One region of the Aeromonas enterica genome, then DNA from elsewhere that is predicted to be linked to it. Evidence: predicted binding sites of a transcription regulator. Region 1 holds the regulator's gene; the other holds the start of a gene.
The links. Region 1 encodes LexA, which represses DNA repair genes until DNA is damaged. Its sites were predicted from a motif close to ANCTGTNTNNNNANACAGNT; they were not measured.
Positions count from the first base shown of each region.

Region 2: ruvA (Holliday junction branch migration protein RuvA) is a predicted target of LexA. The motif match lies at 1,563-1,582, and genes of this name have one in related genera.

Region 1 is NZ_JBSTYL010000033.1:9,231-16,397, reverse strand. Features, by position in the region: gene plsB (glycerol-3-phosphate 1-O-acyltransferase PlsB) at 1-1,625, opposite strand, end outside; gene lexA (transcriptional repressor LexA) at 1,830-2,453, shown strand; gene ACW5XD_RS21900 (hypothetical protein) at 2,925-3,212, shown strand; gene ACW5XD_RS21895 (SCO family protein) at 3,433-4,062, shown strand; gene ACW5XD_RS21890 (MATE family efflux transporter) at 4,085-5,452, shown strand; gene trmL (tRNA (uridine(34)/cytosine(34)/5-carboxymethylaminomethyluridine(34)-2'-O)-methyltransferase TrmL) at 5,520-5,984, opposite strand; gene ACW5XD_RS21880 (ATP-binding protein) at 6,066-7,167, opposite strand, start outside.
Region 2 is NZ_JBSTYL010000009.1:141,436-148,602, reverse strand. Features, by position in the region: gene ruvB (Holliday junction branch migration DNA helicase RuvB) at 1-885, opposite strand, end outside; gene ruvA (Holliday junction branch migration protein RuvA) at 894-1,508, opposite strand; gene ACW5XD_RS12205 (methyl-accepting chemotaxis protein) at 1,748-3,757, shown strand; gene ACW5XD_RS12200 (proline--tRNA ligase) at 3,894-5,618, shown strand; gene ACW5XD_RS12195 (SDR family oxidoreductase) at 5,715-6,395, opposite strand; gene ACW5XD_RS12190 (TIGR04219 family outer membrane beta-barrel protein) at 6,427-7,056, opposite strand; gene ACW5XD_RS12185 (copper chaperone PCu(A)C) at 7,149-7,167, opposite strand, start outside.

The DNA of each region.
Region 1 (7,167 bases):
AGGGCGTGGCGCTCGGCGGCCAGCAGTGCCAGAGAGCTCAGGGTCAGGCCATTGACGGCGGCGGCATCGTTGATGCGGGTCATCAGCAGCTCGGCCAGCTGGTTGACGGTGGGCGCCATCCACTCTGGGCGATCCTCCTGACCTATGTCGGCCTTCCACGCCGGCACATGCTCATTGAGGTAGCTGTTGAGGGTCAGCGGCTCGCCGAAGTTGACGAAGCCCCGGCCATAGTTGCGCAGCTTGCGCAGTATGCCGAGCACCTGCAGGAAGCTCTCCTTCTCCTTGCGGCTGCCCTTGAGCTCGTTGTGGTAGGTATTCACCTCCATCACGTGTTCGTAGCCCAGATAGACGGGCACCAGGGTAACCGGTCTGTCCAGCCCGCGCATCATGGCCTGCAGTGTCATGGCCAGCATGCCGGTCTTGGGTGGTAGCAGGCGGCCGGTACGGGAGCGGCCCCCTTCGGTGAAGAACTCCACCGAATAGCCCTTGGCAAACAGCAGGTTCAGGTATTCGCGAAAGACGGTGCTGTAGAGCGGGTTGCCCTTGAAAGTGCGGCGGATGAAGAAGGCGCCGCCGTGACGAAAGAGCGGGCCCGCCGGCCAGAAGTTGAGGTTGATGCCCGCCGCTATGTGGGGCGGCACCATCCCCTGGTGGTAGATGACGTAGGAGAGCAGCAGGTAGTCCATGTGGCTGCGATGGCAGGGCACATAGACGATCTCGTGCCCTTCCTGTGCCAGCTGGCGCACCTTCTCGGCGCCGTTGACCGACAGGCCGCGGTAGAGCTTGTTCCATAGCCAGCCGAGGAAGCTCTCGCCAAGACGGATCAACCGGTAGGAGAAGTCGGAGGCGATCTCGTCCATGTAGCCGTGGGCGCGTTTCTGCGCCTTTTCCAGGCTGATGCCGTCGCGCTGCGCCTCTTCCTCGATCGCCTGCTGGATTACGTTCGAATCGAGCAACTGCCTGAACAGCAGGTTGCGGTTTGGCAGTTTCGGGCCGGTGGCCGCCAGCTGCTGGCGGCTGAAGTGGGTGCGTGCCACCCGCGCCAGCTTGTGGGCGATAGCCTCGTCGGTGCCGTGCTTGTCAGCCATGTGACGCAGGGAGAGCGGCGGGGAGAAGCGCACCAGATTCTCGCGACCCTTGAGGATTACGATCAGTGCCTTCTTGAGGCGGTTCGGTGCCAGGCTGCTGATGATGTTCCAGCCGGAGGCTTCCTCGCCTTCCCGGCCGGGCGCGCGGCCCCAGAACAGAGTGACGGGCACCACCTGGATGTCCAGCGCCAGATCCTGCTTGTGCAGATCCAGCAGCTGGTGGAACTCCTGCAGGAAGGGCAGCGGTTTGCTGCGCTTGCCAAACAGGGGAGGCGGACGGTCCAGACAGACATAGCGCGGCAGCAACTGGCCGTTCAGCTCCAGCGGCGTGAAGGGGCCGGGCAGGCCGAGATCCTCGCAGCACTGCTGCAGTGTCATCAGATCGGTGATCGAGCTGGTTTTCAGGGCGTAGACGATGGGTCTTGCCGGATCCAGCTTGAGCTCGGTGATGGGATTTTCCGGCAGGCTTTTGTGATTGACCAAGCCACTGACCGGCCATTGCAAGATGGCTCTGGAAATCTTCTGTCCAAGGGACATGTGCGTCTGCTCTCCGAAAAAATGCGGCGTGAGCATAGCAAATCACCGGCGGCTTGTCGCCGAGAGGTACGATGAGTCGAGTGCGCCGGATCAAAACAACGGCAAATGAGCGCCGGGCAATGACAAATGTCAGCTGCGCCTTGCCTTGACCACAGCACTGTATATACTGCCAGTGTGCTGTATAAAAAGACAGGTGCCAATACTATGAAACCTCTTACCCCCCGCCAGGCCGAAGTGCTGGAGCTGATCAAGGTGAACATGAGCGAGACCGGTATGCCGCCGACTCGTGCCGAGATTGCCCAGAAGCTTGGTTTCAAGTCGGCCAATGCGGCCGAGGAACATTTGAAGGCCCTGGCCAAGAAAGGGGTCATCGAGATCATGCCAGGGACCTCCCGCGGCATCCGTCTGTTGATCGAAGAGGAAGAGGTGCTGGAAGAGAGCGGTCTGCCCCTGATCGGCAAAGTCGCGGCCGGTGAACCTATCCTGGCGCAGGAGCATATCGAGAGCCACTACCAGGTAGATCCCGCTCTGTTCCACCCCCGGGCGGATTTTTTGCTGCGGGTGCAGGGCATGAGCATGAAGAACATCGGCATCCTGGATGGCGATCTGCTGGCGGTACACAAGACTCAGGAGGTGCGCAACGGTCAGGTGGTGGTAGCGCGCCTCGATGAGGATGTCACCGTCAAGCGCTTCCAGCGCAAGGGCAGCCAGGTGTGGCTGCTGCCGGAAAACGAAGATCTGGAGCCCATAGCGGTGGATCTCTCCAGCCAGCAGCTCACCATAGAGGGCCTGGCCGTCGGCGTGATCCGCAACGCCGACTGGATGTAATCATCTTCACCACGACACGGCCTCCTGCGGGAGGCCGTGTCGTTTCTGCATTCCTTTTCCCATGATTTCAATCAGATCCTGATACCCGCCATTTTGTCTGCGATGAACGGCCGCAGGTGACTCATTTCAGATATATCATTTGGTAAGGCAGTGGACTTGCTGTACTGCCCGCGGATGCTCGACAAGGCGCTTTCCCCCTTCGCAGGTGGGAAAGGCACCCAAGGGCAGCTGGGATCCATGACAACAGCCTCACGTGCGCTGGCCAGCAATGGCGTTTGGCCGACTCACCACCGAGAGGGGCGATATCGCGGGATAAGAAGGGAGAGTGGTCAGCATGGCGCCGACGGCAACAACCGGCCGGGTAATGTAAGGCACACTCGCGCAGTCGACTCGCGGCAGTCATCGGTTTGATCGCCCTGGCGGTGGTGGACGATGCAGGTCGGCGTGACCTCTTGGTCAAGGAGGACAGGTATGGCTTCAAGCTCGCCATGGGATCCGGGTCTGGCATCGCCCGTTTCTTCCATCACACGTTTCATCAAGGGTAACCGGATGACCCGTTTTTACGCGCTCTGGGTGCATCACAAGGGCGCCTGCTGGACCATCTGGCTGGGTTGTCCCAAGGACAAGATAGTTCGCCTGGTCCGTCTGTTTCACAGTCATCATGACAGGGGGCCGGCGGAGACTTGCTGGACGGCCCCCGTCATACCGCTACACACACTGGCTCGCCGTTCCCATGAGCGACGCAGGCTGCAACCCTGATATCATCGCGTGCTGCTGACAGCCCCACCCTGACGGTGGGGCTGCTGTTTTGTGGCGTCGTCTGCTGGTGATCTGCCCACTGCGTCATCTTCTGACCGATGTCGGATGCCGAACCGGCGTCTGGCACATGGGATAGTCAGGTCCGGGAGTGTCTAGGTTACAATGGCTCGTCTATTCGGGCCCGATCTGCGGGCATGTCGAAGTGAAAGGGTCTGTTTTTATGGTTAAACCACGTTATCCCCTGCTGTTCCTGTTGCTGGTCGGGGGCATGATGGCCGCATTCTACTGGAACCAGCCTTCTCTACCCGAGCGTGCTGACTACTACCCGGCGGGGCGGGACATCAATCCGTTTGCCTTCACCGACGAGGATGGTCAGCCCTTTGTGCCTGCCAGTCTGGTGGGACACTGGACCTTCTTGTTTGTTGGCTATACCTTCTGCCCGGATATCTGCCCGACCACGCTGGCAGATCTGCGCTCTGTCTATCCGGCGCTGAAGACGATCGCGCCCAGCAGCCAAGTCGTATTCATTTCGGCGGATCCACAGCGGGATGACGCAGCCCGCCTCAAGACTTATACCGCCTTTTTCAATCCCGAGTTCAAGGCGGCAACCGGCCCCCATGACAAGCTGTTCCCGTTTGTGCGCAATCTTGGTCTTATCTACTCCATCGCCGATCAGGGTAAAAAGGAGTATCTGATCGATCACTCAGCTTCCATCGTGCTGATCAACCCGGACGGCAAGCTGGAGGCTGTATTCCGCCCCCAGGTGAGCCAGGGACAGGTACCACGCGTAGTCATGGCGACCCTGGTGTCCGATTTCGCCAAAATTGTGCAGCTGGAAGGCGGCGCGTGATGCGGGTCACGTGTCTGTTGCCATGGTGATCCCGCCCTGGTTGAAAGACGGCCGGCGCCATAGCGCCGTGTTTGCACTCGCTCTGCCCATGGTGTTCTCCAATATCACCACCCCCCTGCTGGGGCTGGTGGACACCTGGGTGATCGGTCATCTCGGCCAGGCCTGGTTTCTCGGTGGCGTCTCGGTTGGGGCGACCCTCATCAATCTTATCTTCTGGCTGCTGGGTTTCCTGCGCATGTCCACCACCGGATTGACTGCCCAGGCTCATGGAGCCGGCAGCCCGCACGGCCAGCTCGACACCCTGGCGCGTGCGCTTGGCCTTGCCGTGGGGCTGGGGCTGGCCCTGTTGCTGCTGTTGCTGCCCTTTCTGCCCTCGCTCATTGCTCTCAGTGGCGGCTCCGCCGAGGTGCAGGGTTATGCTGGCGAATATGTATCGGTACGGATCTGGAGCGCCCCGGCGGCGCTCTGCAATCTGGTGATCATGGGTTGGCTGCTGGGCATGCAGGATGCCCGCAGTCCCATGCTGCTGCTGATCTTCACCAACCTGGTCAATATGGTGCTGGATACCTGGTTCGTGCTGGGGCTGGGCTGGCAGGTGAAGGGGGTCGCCGCCGCTTCGCTACTGGCAGATTACAGTGCCCTGGGCGTTGGGCTCTGGCTGGTGAACCGCTATCTGCGCCGGCTTTCACCCGAGGTATGGCAGGGGGCCTGGCAGCGCTGGCGTCAGTGGCCGGCCTTGCTGAGATTGCTCAGTCTGAACCGGGACATCTTCATCCGCTCCCTTTGCCTGCAACTCTGTTTCGCCTTCATGACGTTGCAAGGGGCGCGACTGGGAGACGTGGCAGTGGCCGCCAATGCGGTGTTGCTCAACTTCCTGATGCTCATCTCCTACGGGCTGGATGGCTTTGCCTATGCGGTGGAGGCCATGGTGGGCCGTGCCATAGGTCGGCGGGATCGGCAGGGGCTACGCGAGGCCATAGTGTTGAACCTGGGGTGGGCGCTGCTCATCGCGATCGGGTTCTGCCTGCTGTTTGCGGCGGGCGGCAGTCGGCTCATCGCCCATATCACCGACATTCCGGCGGTGATCGCCGAGGCGAATCGCCAGCTGCCCTGGCTGATCGTCATGCCGTTGCTGGCGGTCTGGTGCTTCCTGCTGGATGGGGTTTTCATCGGCGCGACCCGGGCCCGCGAGATGCGCAACAGTATGCTGGTGGCGGTACTGTGTGGCTTCTTCCCCATCTGGTGGCTTTGTCAGGGTTGGGGTGTGGCCGCTTTGTGGGCCGCCATGGGAGCACTGATGGCGGGGCGGGGTCTGACGCTGGGGTGGCTGTGTTGGCAACTGGAACGGGATGGTCGCCTGCTGCACTCACCCCAAGGGTTGGAGTCATAGTCCGGCTGGTATGATCCGATCGTGAGGGCGGGCCGGATGGGATCCCTCATCACATGTGCTTGAGGGTTTAAAGCGAGCCTTGATAGCCTAGTTGGCGCCAGCTCTCATACACGAATACCGCTACTGCATTGGCCAGGTTCATGCTGCGGCTCTGGGGCAGCATGGGGATGCGCAACCGCTGCTCGAATGGCAGGCTCTCGATGATTTCGGCCGGCAATCCGCGGCTCTCCGGGCCGAACAGCAGGGCATCGCCGGGAGCAAACTGTACGGCCGAGTGGGCGGTGCTTCCCTTGGTGGTGCAGGCAAATACTCGCGTGGGCGCCACCTCGGCCAGAAAAGCGTCATAGCCAGGCCAGCGCTTCACCTCGGCAAACTCGTGATAATCGAGCCCGGCCCGTTTCACCCGCTTGTCATCCCACTCAAAACCCAGCGGTTCTATCAGGTGCAGCCGGTAGCCGGTGTTGGCGCAGAGACGGATGATGTTGCCCGTGTTGGGCGGGATTTCCGGTTGGTAGAGTACTATGTCGAGCATGGCGGGATCCTGATGAAGGCCGAGATTGGGGCGAAAGGGGCGCCAGCATACCCAGCGCCCGGGTGGATGAAAAGAGGCGACTCAGCCGATGGGCAGGCGGATGGTGATGGTCAGCCCGGCCGGCTGGTTGCTGCTGGCGCGTATGGTGCCACCGTGGCGCTGGATTGCTTCCGAGGCGATGGCCAGTCCGAGCCCGGTGCCTCCAGTCTTGGCGTTGCGGGCATCATCCACCCGAAAGAAGGGCAGAAACAGCTGGGCTTGCTGCTCTACAGGCACACCAGGGCCGTCGTCGCGTATGGTCATCACCCACTCCCGCCCCTCCAGATACCAGTCCACCTTGATGAACTCGCGCGCGTACTTGAGCGCATTGCGCAGCGGGTTTTCCAGCGCCCGAGCCAGCAGTTCGGGCCACATCCGGATCGATTCGGTCGGCAGGGGCGGCAGACGCAACTGCTTGCCGCTCTGGTTGGCCTCGAACATGGCGTCGTCCAGCATGGGTTCCAGCAGCTCGGCCAGCGGCATCACCACCGGCGCCTCCACGTGTTGCTGCACCCGCGACAGGTCGAGCAGATCGCCGATCAGTTTGTCGAGCCGGCCTATCTCAGACTCGATCCGTGCCAGCTCGCTGCTGTCCCCCTGCTTGCGACGGATTAGCGCCTGCGCCAGCTGGATGCGGGTGAGCGGGCTGCGCAGCTCGTGGGAGATATCGGAGAGCAGTTGTTTTTGCTTCTGGATCATGTTCTTGAGGGTATCGACCATGTGGCTGACGTGATCCGCCAGCTGGCCGATCTCGTCACGCCTGCCCAGGTTGGGGATCTGCATCTCCAGGTTGCCCTCCGCCAGCTGGGAGACCGACTGTTGCAGCTGCAGTATGGGGCGGGTCAGCCGCCAGGCCAGCAGCAGACAGAGCGGGGTGCTGACCAGCATGGCGATGCCCAGGATCTGGATCGGGTGATCCAGGATCTGGATGAACAGGAACAGATAGGAGTTTTCGACATTGAGGCCGAAGTAGACGTGATAGATCTGGCCGCGATGCTCCATCTGGAAGGGGCCGGCGATGGCCCGCTTGTGTTCGCTACCCAGCATGGGCTTGGCCGGGTTGTCCGAATCGAGCATGAAGCGGATCACGAACTTGCTCAGGCGAGTGGTGGATTGCATCTGGCCTGTCGCATCGCGTAGATAG
Region 2 (7,167 bases), on a different contig from region 1:
GTCTTTCTCTTCACCTATGGCGGCCGCCAGGTTATCAAGACCCACAGGGCCCCCCAGAAACTTGTCTATCACAGCCAACAATAGCTTGCGGTCCATGAAGTCGAAACCTTCATTGTCCACGTCCAGCATGTCCATGGCTCGGGCCGCTATGGGTCCGTCTATCCGGCCATCAGACTTGACCTGGGCAAAGTCGCGCACGCGGCGCAACAAACGGTTGGCAATCCGCGGTGTACCGCGGGAACGACGGGCCAATTCCAGGGCGCCGTCATTGGTCATCTCCAGCCCCAGGCAACGGGCGCTGCGGGAGACGATGTCGGTCAAATCCTTGACGTTGTAGAACTCCAGCCGCTGCACTATGCCGAAACGATCCCGCAGCGGGCTGGTCAGGGAGCCGGCCCGGGTAGTGGCGCCGATCAGGGTAAAGGGAGGCAAGTCGAGCTTGATGGAGCGGGCGGCGGGGCCCTCCCCTATCATGATGTCGAGCTGGTAATCCTCCATCGCCGGATAGAGCACCTCCTCCACCACTGGGCTCAAGCGGTGGATTTCGTCGATAAACAGAACATCATTGGGTTCGAGGTTGGTGAGCAGCGCCGCCAGATCGCCGGCCTTTTCCAGCACAGGACCCGAGGTGGTCTTGATGTTGACCCCCATCTCGTTGGCCACTATGTTCGCGAGCGTGGTCTTGCCCAGACCCGGCGGGCCGAAGATCAGCAAGTGATCGAGTGCCTCACCGCGCTGACGCGCTGCCTCGATGAAGATCTCCATCTGCTCGCAGACGGGATCCTGACCGGTGTAATCGGCCAGCATCTTTGGCCGTATGGCCCGATCGATGATCTCATCCTCACGCACGCCGGTGGCGGAAATGAGACGGTCCGCTTCAATCATTGCCTACCTCACACCAGACTACGCAGGGATTCACGGATGATATCTTCCACCGACATCCCATCTATGGCTATCTTGCTGACGATCTGGCTGGCCTGCTGCGGCTTGTAGCCCAGAGCCACCAGCGCGCTGGCCGCCTCTTCGCTAGCATCGGGCGCCCGCAACTGGCTCTCCTTGGCCGGCAGGGTGATCTCGGCCGGCGAGAAGAGATCGTGACTGACCCAGCCCTTGAGCCTGTCCTTCATCTCCACCACCAGCCGCTCGGCGGTCTTCTTGCCCACCCCCGGCAATTTGACCAGGGAGCTTATCTCTTCGCGCTCGACACTCAGCACAAATTGAGTGGCCGTCATGCCGGAGAGGATGGCCAGTGCCAGCTTGGGGCCGACGCCGTTGGTCTTGATCAGCTCGCGAAACAGCGCCCGCTCCTGCTTGTGGTTGAAGCCATACAGCAGCTGGGCATCCTCACGCACCACGAAGTGGATGTGAATGGTCGCTTCCTTGCCGATCTCGGGCAGATCATAGAAGCAGCTCATGGGCATCTGTACCTCATAGCCCACGCCCCCGACTTCCAGCAGCACCTCGGGGGGTTGTTTCTCAATGACTACGCCTCTCAAGCGACCGATCACGGCTCTCTCCTCACCAAACCATCTCTCTGTAAATTGGCTCATAGCATAAAGAATAACTGGATAAGTATCCAGCATAGGGCGGCGATGGATGACAGAGGATTCTCGGCATTCTGGCGCTTTCGGAGCCATGCTTGGATCGGATCTGGGCAGTAACATTATTTTCCACCGGGAATGGCGAATGTTTGCCATTGAGAGAACACTGAACTGGGTTTGTTCGGAACCAAGGAAGGTCCTGCATCATGAAAATTGTCACTACATCGAATCTGGGGCTGACTATCCTGCTCGGCTGCACACTGGGCATGGGGGCGATCGGCTGGTATGGCAGCCAGCGTCTGGCTGACCTGCTCTCCTATGTATTGGGAGCGGCTTGGCAGACCGCCGATGGCGCCATGGAGGGATCCATTGAGCTTGGCAACCAGTCGCTCTATATCCAGAAGATGCTCAGGGGCATGCCGCTCGACAATTCGGAATTACAGCGTGCCAGACTGGCTACCGCCGATGCCATGCACCGGGTGGGTGAAGGCAAGCTCATCGATGAGACAGCGATAAGCACAATGAATCAGCAACATCAGGCATATCAACAACAGCAGGACAAGCTGTTGATGCTCTACAACACCTTCACCCGCATCGATCAGGCACTGCGCGCCAGCTCGGAACGCATGTCTCGCCTCTCAACCCAGTTGGAGGTGGTCGGTGATGGCGCGGTCGAGAGCCTCACCCAGTCACCGGATCAAGCCATCAGCTGGAACGGCGGCCTGGCTACCCGGTGGCATGCCGCCGATGGCGGCATGGAGGCCAACATCGGTTTCCTGCGCCAGCTCTATGCTCTGGAAAAGATGCAGAGCGAAGGCCCCACCCCCGCCATTCAGGCCGAGATCAAGGAAGCGACCCGCTTTTACCGGGAGGCAGTCGACGCCATGCTGGGCAGCGGGTTGTTTGATGTCCCCGGCGAAGGGGAGTTTGCCGGCCAGCCGCTGACGACCCAATACCGAACGCTGCAAACGGAAGTTCAGAACCAGATGACCCAATGGATTACGGCCCTGAGCGATTATCAGAATCAGCTGGCTAGTTATGAAAGCAGTGCCGATCAGCTCAAACAAAAGCTTGTCGAAGTCGAAGCCAAGGGAGATGCCACAGTCGAAGATCAGGTTAATCAGCTCAACACTATCATCAGCCATACCAAGGATCTGATCCTGGGCGGCCTGGTGCTAAGTCTGCTGATAGTTGCCTTCTGCGGGTTCTGGCTGGTTCGCGCCATCGTCAGGCCCCTGCTGCAGGTGAATCAACGCATGCAGGACATAGCCGCCGGTGACGGCGATCTCAACGCACGGATCAATCTCAAGCGGGATGATGAGATAGGCTCGCTAGCGGGCAACGTGGACCGCTTCATCGAGAAGTTGCAGAAGATGATCAGCTCCACCATGGACAACAATCAGCACATCAGCGATCACGTCCACACCTCGGTCAACCGGGTCGAGGCCATCAGCCAGAGCAGCCGCCAGACCGCCGAGCATGCCCAGGCGCTGCACCACGACAGCGAGCAGATGGTGCAGGTCGCCACCTCCATCTCTGATAATTGCAGCCTGGCGGCGCAAAACGCCAACGAGGTACGTCAGTTGACCACGGAGAGCAGCCAGTACGTGGCGTCGGCCAGCGCGGGCATGCAACGGGTGGTGGTGGAAGTGGGCGAGTGTGCCAACGCCATCAACTCTCTCAAGGAGCAGGCGAGCCAGATTGGTCAGATCATTTCCACCATCAGCAGCATCTCGGAGCAGACCAACCTGCTGGCACTCAACGCCGCCATTGAGGCAGCCCGGGCTGGCGAGATGGGCCGGGGTTTTGCCGTGGTGGCTGACGAGGTACGCACCCTGGCCAACCGTACCGCCTCCTCCAGTGCCGAGATCACCGAGGTGATCAACAGCATTCAGCAGCAGACCGAGAAGGCCTACCTGATGATGCAGCGCAACCTGAAAACCGTGGAGTCAGGCATGCAGGATTCTGACAACACCAAGCAGATCCTGTTCAAGGTGGAAGAAGCCATCGACCATCTGGCCGACATGGTGCAGCAGGTGGCGGATGCCACAGGCCAGCTCTCCCACACCCTGAGCCACACCTCGGACAAGGTCTCCGGTATCAGTCTGCAGGCTCAGACTGGTGAGCAGGAGGCGCAGGAGTGCCTGCAGCTGGCCTCCTCTCTGCATCAGGCCAGCCTGCTGCAACAACGACTGCTGTCGCAATTTCGGGTCTGACACGGGCGGGGGCCAGGCCCCCGCTTTCTCCCGCTGCGCTAAATTTAGCCCTTGGGCCGCAGGGCCCTCCCTGTTAAAATTCCGCTCTTGAATTTATCCAGGGCCCCGCGGCCCGTCTTATCTAAGGTCACGAGCGATGCGTACCAGCCAATATCTGCTTTCCACTCTCAAGGAAACCCCGTCCGACGCCGAAGTTGTCAGCCATCAGCTGATGCTGCGCGCTGGCATGATCCGCAAACTGGCCTCCGGCATGTATGCCTGGCTGCCGTCCGGCCTGCGGGTACTGAAAAAGATCGAGAACATTGTTCGCGAAGAGATGAACAATGCTGGTGCCATCGAAGTCTCCATGCCGGTGGTGCAACCCGCAGAGCTGTGGCAGGAGTCCGGCCGCTGGGATGATTACGGTCCCGAGCTGTGCCGCCTGACCGACCGTCACAACCGTCCCTTCGTGCTGGGCCCGACCCACGAAGAGGTGATCACCTCGCTGGTGCGTTACGAAGTGAACAGCTACAAGCAGCTGCCGCTCAACCTCTACCAGATCCAGACCAAGTTCCGCGATGAAGTACGCCCTCGTTTCGGTGTGATGCGTGGTCGCGAGTTCCTGATGAAGGACGCCTACTCCTTCCACATCGACAAGGCCTCGCTGATCGAGACCTACGAGCGGATGCACGCCGCCTACTGCGCCGCCTTCACCCGCATGGGGCTGAACTTCCGTCCGGTGCAAGCCGATACCGGCTCCATCGGCGGTACCGGCTCCCACGAATTCCAGGTGCTGGCCGAGAGCGGTGAAGACCTGATCGCCTTCTCCGACAGCTCCGACTACGCCGCCAACATAGAGATGGCCGAAGCGCTGGCACCGGCTGACGAGCGCCCTGCCGCGACCAAAGCCCTGACCAAGGTGGCCACCCCGGCTGTGCACACCATAGATGAAGTCGCCGCCTTCCTGAACGTGGTCCCGACCGCCATCGCCAAGACCCTGCTGGTACTGGCCGAAGCGGACGAGCACGGCAAGCAGGCCGTCATCGCGTTGGTGCTGCGTGGCGACCACGAGCTGAACGAGATCAAGGCCGAGAAGCTGCCGGGTGTTGCCAACCCGCTGACCTTCGCCAACGACGAGCAGATCAAGGCTGCCGCCGGTTGCGACGCAGGCTCCATCGGCCCGGTCGGCTTTGCCGGTCGCATCATCGCCGATCGCAGCGCCGCCCATCTGGCGGACTTCGTCTGCGGCGCCAACGAGACCGGTTTCCACCTGACCGGTGCCAACTGGGATCGCGACATCGCCTCCTATGACGTTGCCGACCTGCGCAACGTAGTGGAAGGCGACCCGAGCCCGTGTGGCCAGGGCAAGCTGCTGCTCAAGCGAGGCATCGAAGTGGGCCATATCTTCCAGCTGGGTACCAAGTACTCCGAAGCCATGAAGGCGAGCGTGCTGAACGAAGGCGGCAAGTCCGTCACCATGGAGATGGGTTGCTACGGTATCGGTGTGTCCCGTCTGGTGGCCGCTGCCATCGAGCAGAACAACGACCAGTACGGCATCATCTGGCCGGAAGCCATCGCCCCGTTCGAAGTGGCCATAGTGCCGATGAACATGCATAAGTCCGAGCGCGTGGCCGAGCAGGCACAGCAGTTCTACACCGAGCTGAAAGCCGCCGGTGTGGATGTGCTGTTCGATGACCGTAAAGAGCGCCCGGGCGTGATGTTCGCCGACATGGAGCTGCTGGGTGTGCCGCACGCCATCGTCATCGGCGATCGCGGTCTGGACAACGGTGTGGTGGAGTACAAGTGCCGCCGCTCCGGCGAGAAGCAGGAAGTGGCGATCAGCGAGATCGTTGCCCTGCTCAAGGCCAAGCTGGGCCGTTAATTACGCCCCCTTAGCCACCATAAAAAAGCGCGCCATCTGGCGCGCTTTTTGTTTCTGCTTTCTCTGACGACAGAAAGTGGATGGCAGGGCTCTGCCTCAGGGATTGCGGCCGATAAAGAGGTCGGTCACGTGGCAGCTGCTTCTGGCCTCCAGCGCATCCAGCATGTAGGCCGCCGCATCTTCCGGGGTCATGAAGCCGCTCGGATCCACGTGCTCCGAGTTGTCCCAGAATTCACTGCGGATCCCGCTCGGGTAGAGGTTGACCAGCCGCAGCGGCGAGCCTTTCAGCTCGGCCCGCAGTGACTCGAGAAAACCGCGCATACCCCATTTGGAGGCGCAGTAGAGGCTCTCGTTGGCCTTGCCTACCTGAGCGGCGGAGGAGAGCACGTTGGCCAGCACCCCGCCCCTCTCGCCGATGAGACGCACCGTCTGTTGAGCCACCAGGATGGTGGAGATGAGATTGCTCTCTACCACCCGGCGGATCTGTTCGGCAGTGTAGACACCAACCGGGCCAAACTCGCCTACCCCGGCGCAGTGGATCACCATATCGGGCAGGCCACCCCACTCCACTGCAGCGGCAAACGCTACGTCAACTTCCTCGTGATGCGCCAGATCGGCGGCGATGCCGATCACGGCACTGCCGAGCAGCCGCTCCTGTTCCTGCAGCCGCTGATAACGACGCCCCATCATGGAGACCCGATGACCGCGTTCAACCAGTCCTATCGTCAGGGCGCGACCCAGCCCGGATCCCGCCCCTGTCACTATGATGTGGCCCATTATCGCTCCTCGTCGTCAGCTGACAGCCAGATTAGAAAGTGAATTCGCCACCGATGAACCAGCCGTCAACTCGCTGATCTACGCGGTCAAAGTCCATGCTCGCATCACGCCAGCCGGCACGTACCTTGAGGGGGACGGCAGCGAACTTGTAGGAGCCACCCAGACGGTAGTCATAGTTGTCGGCATCCTGCACGCGGGCATCGCCAAAGGCGGCAAAGCCGGTACCCGGGATGCGCACTTCGGCACCGGTGTAAGCCATCAGCACATCCTTGTCATAGGAGTAGTGCTGAGTATTGAAATCGCCATCGTAACGACGACCGGTCAGACCCAGATCGATCTGGAACAGGTCGTTATTGAACAGGCGATAGTAGAGGCTCAGGTCATAGGCCATCAGATCATTGTTGAAAGCGCCGCCGCTGCTACCAAAATCGGAGATTTCGAACTTGGCGTTGGGCAGCAGTATGATGCCGTGCTCCAGCTGCAAGTAGCCGCTCCAGTTATAGTTCTCGTCATAACTGCCGTTGGCGCCAATACCGTCGATCTGGCCGCTGCCTTGCGCGTTCCATACGTCGGCACCCGCCGCAAAACGCCAGTCATCAGCAGCCATGGCAGCCTGGCTGAACAGGGCCAGCACACAACCGGCAATCAAGGTCTTCTTCATCATGTCACTCTCTTATGGACTGGAAAGGCCATCATTTTACCCAGTGCGACGGGAATACACAGTGTAAAAAACTGAACAAGCGTCCATTAATGTCAGTGCTGCATGCCTGCC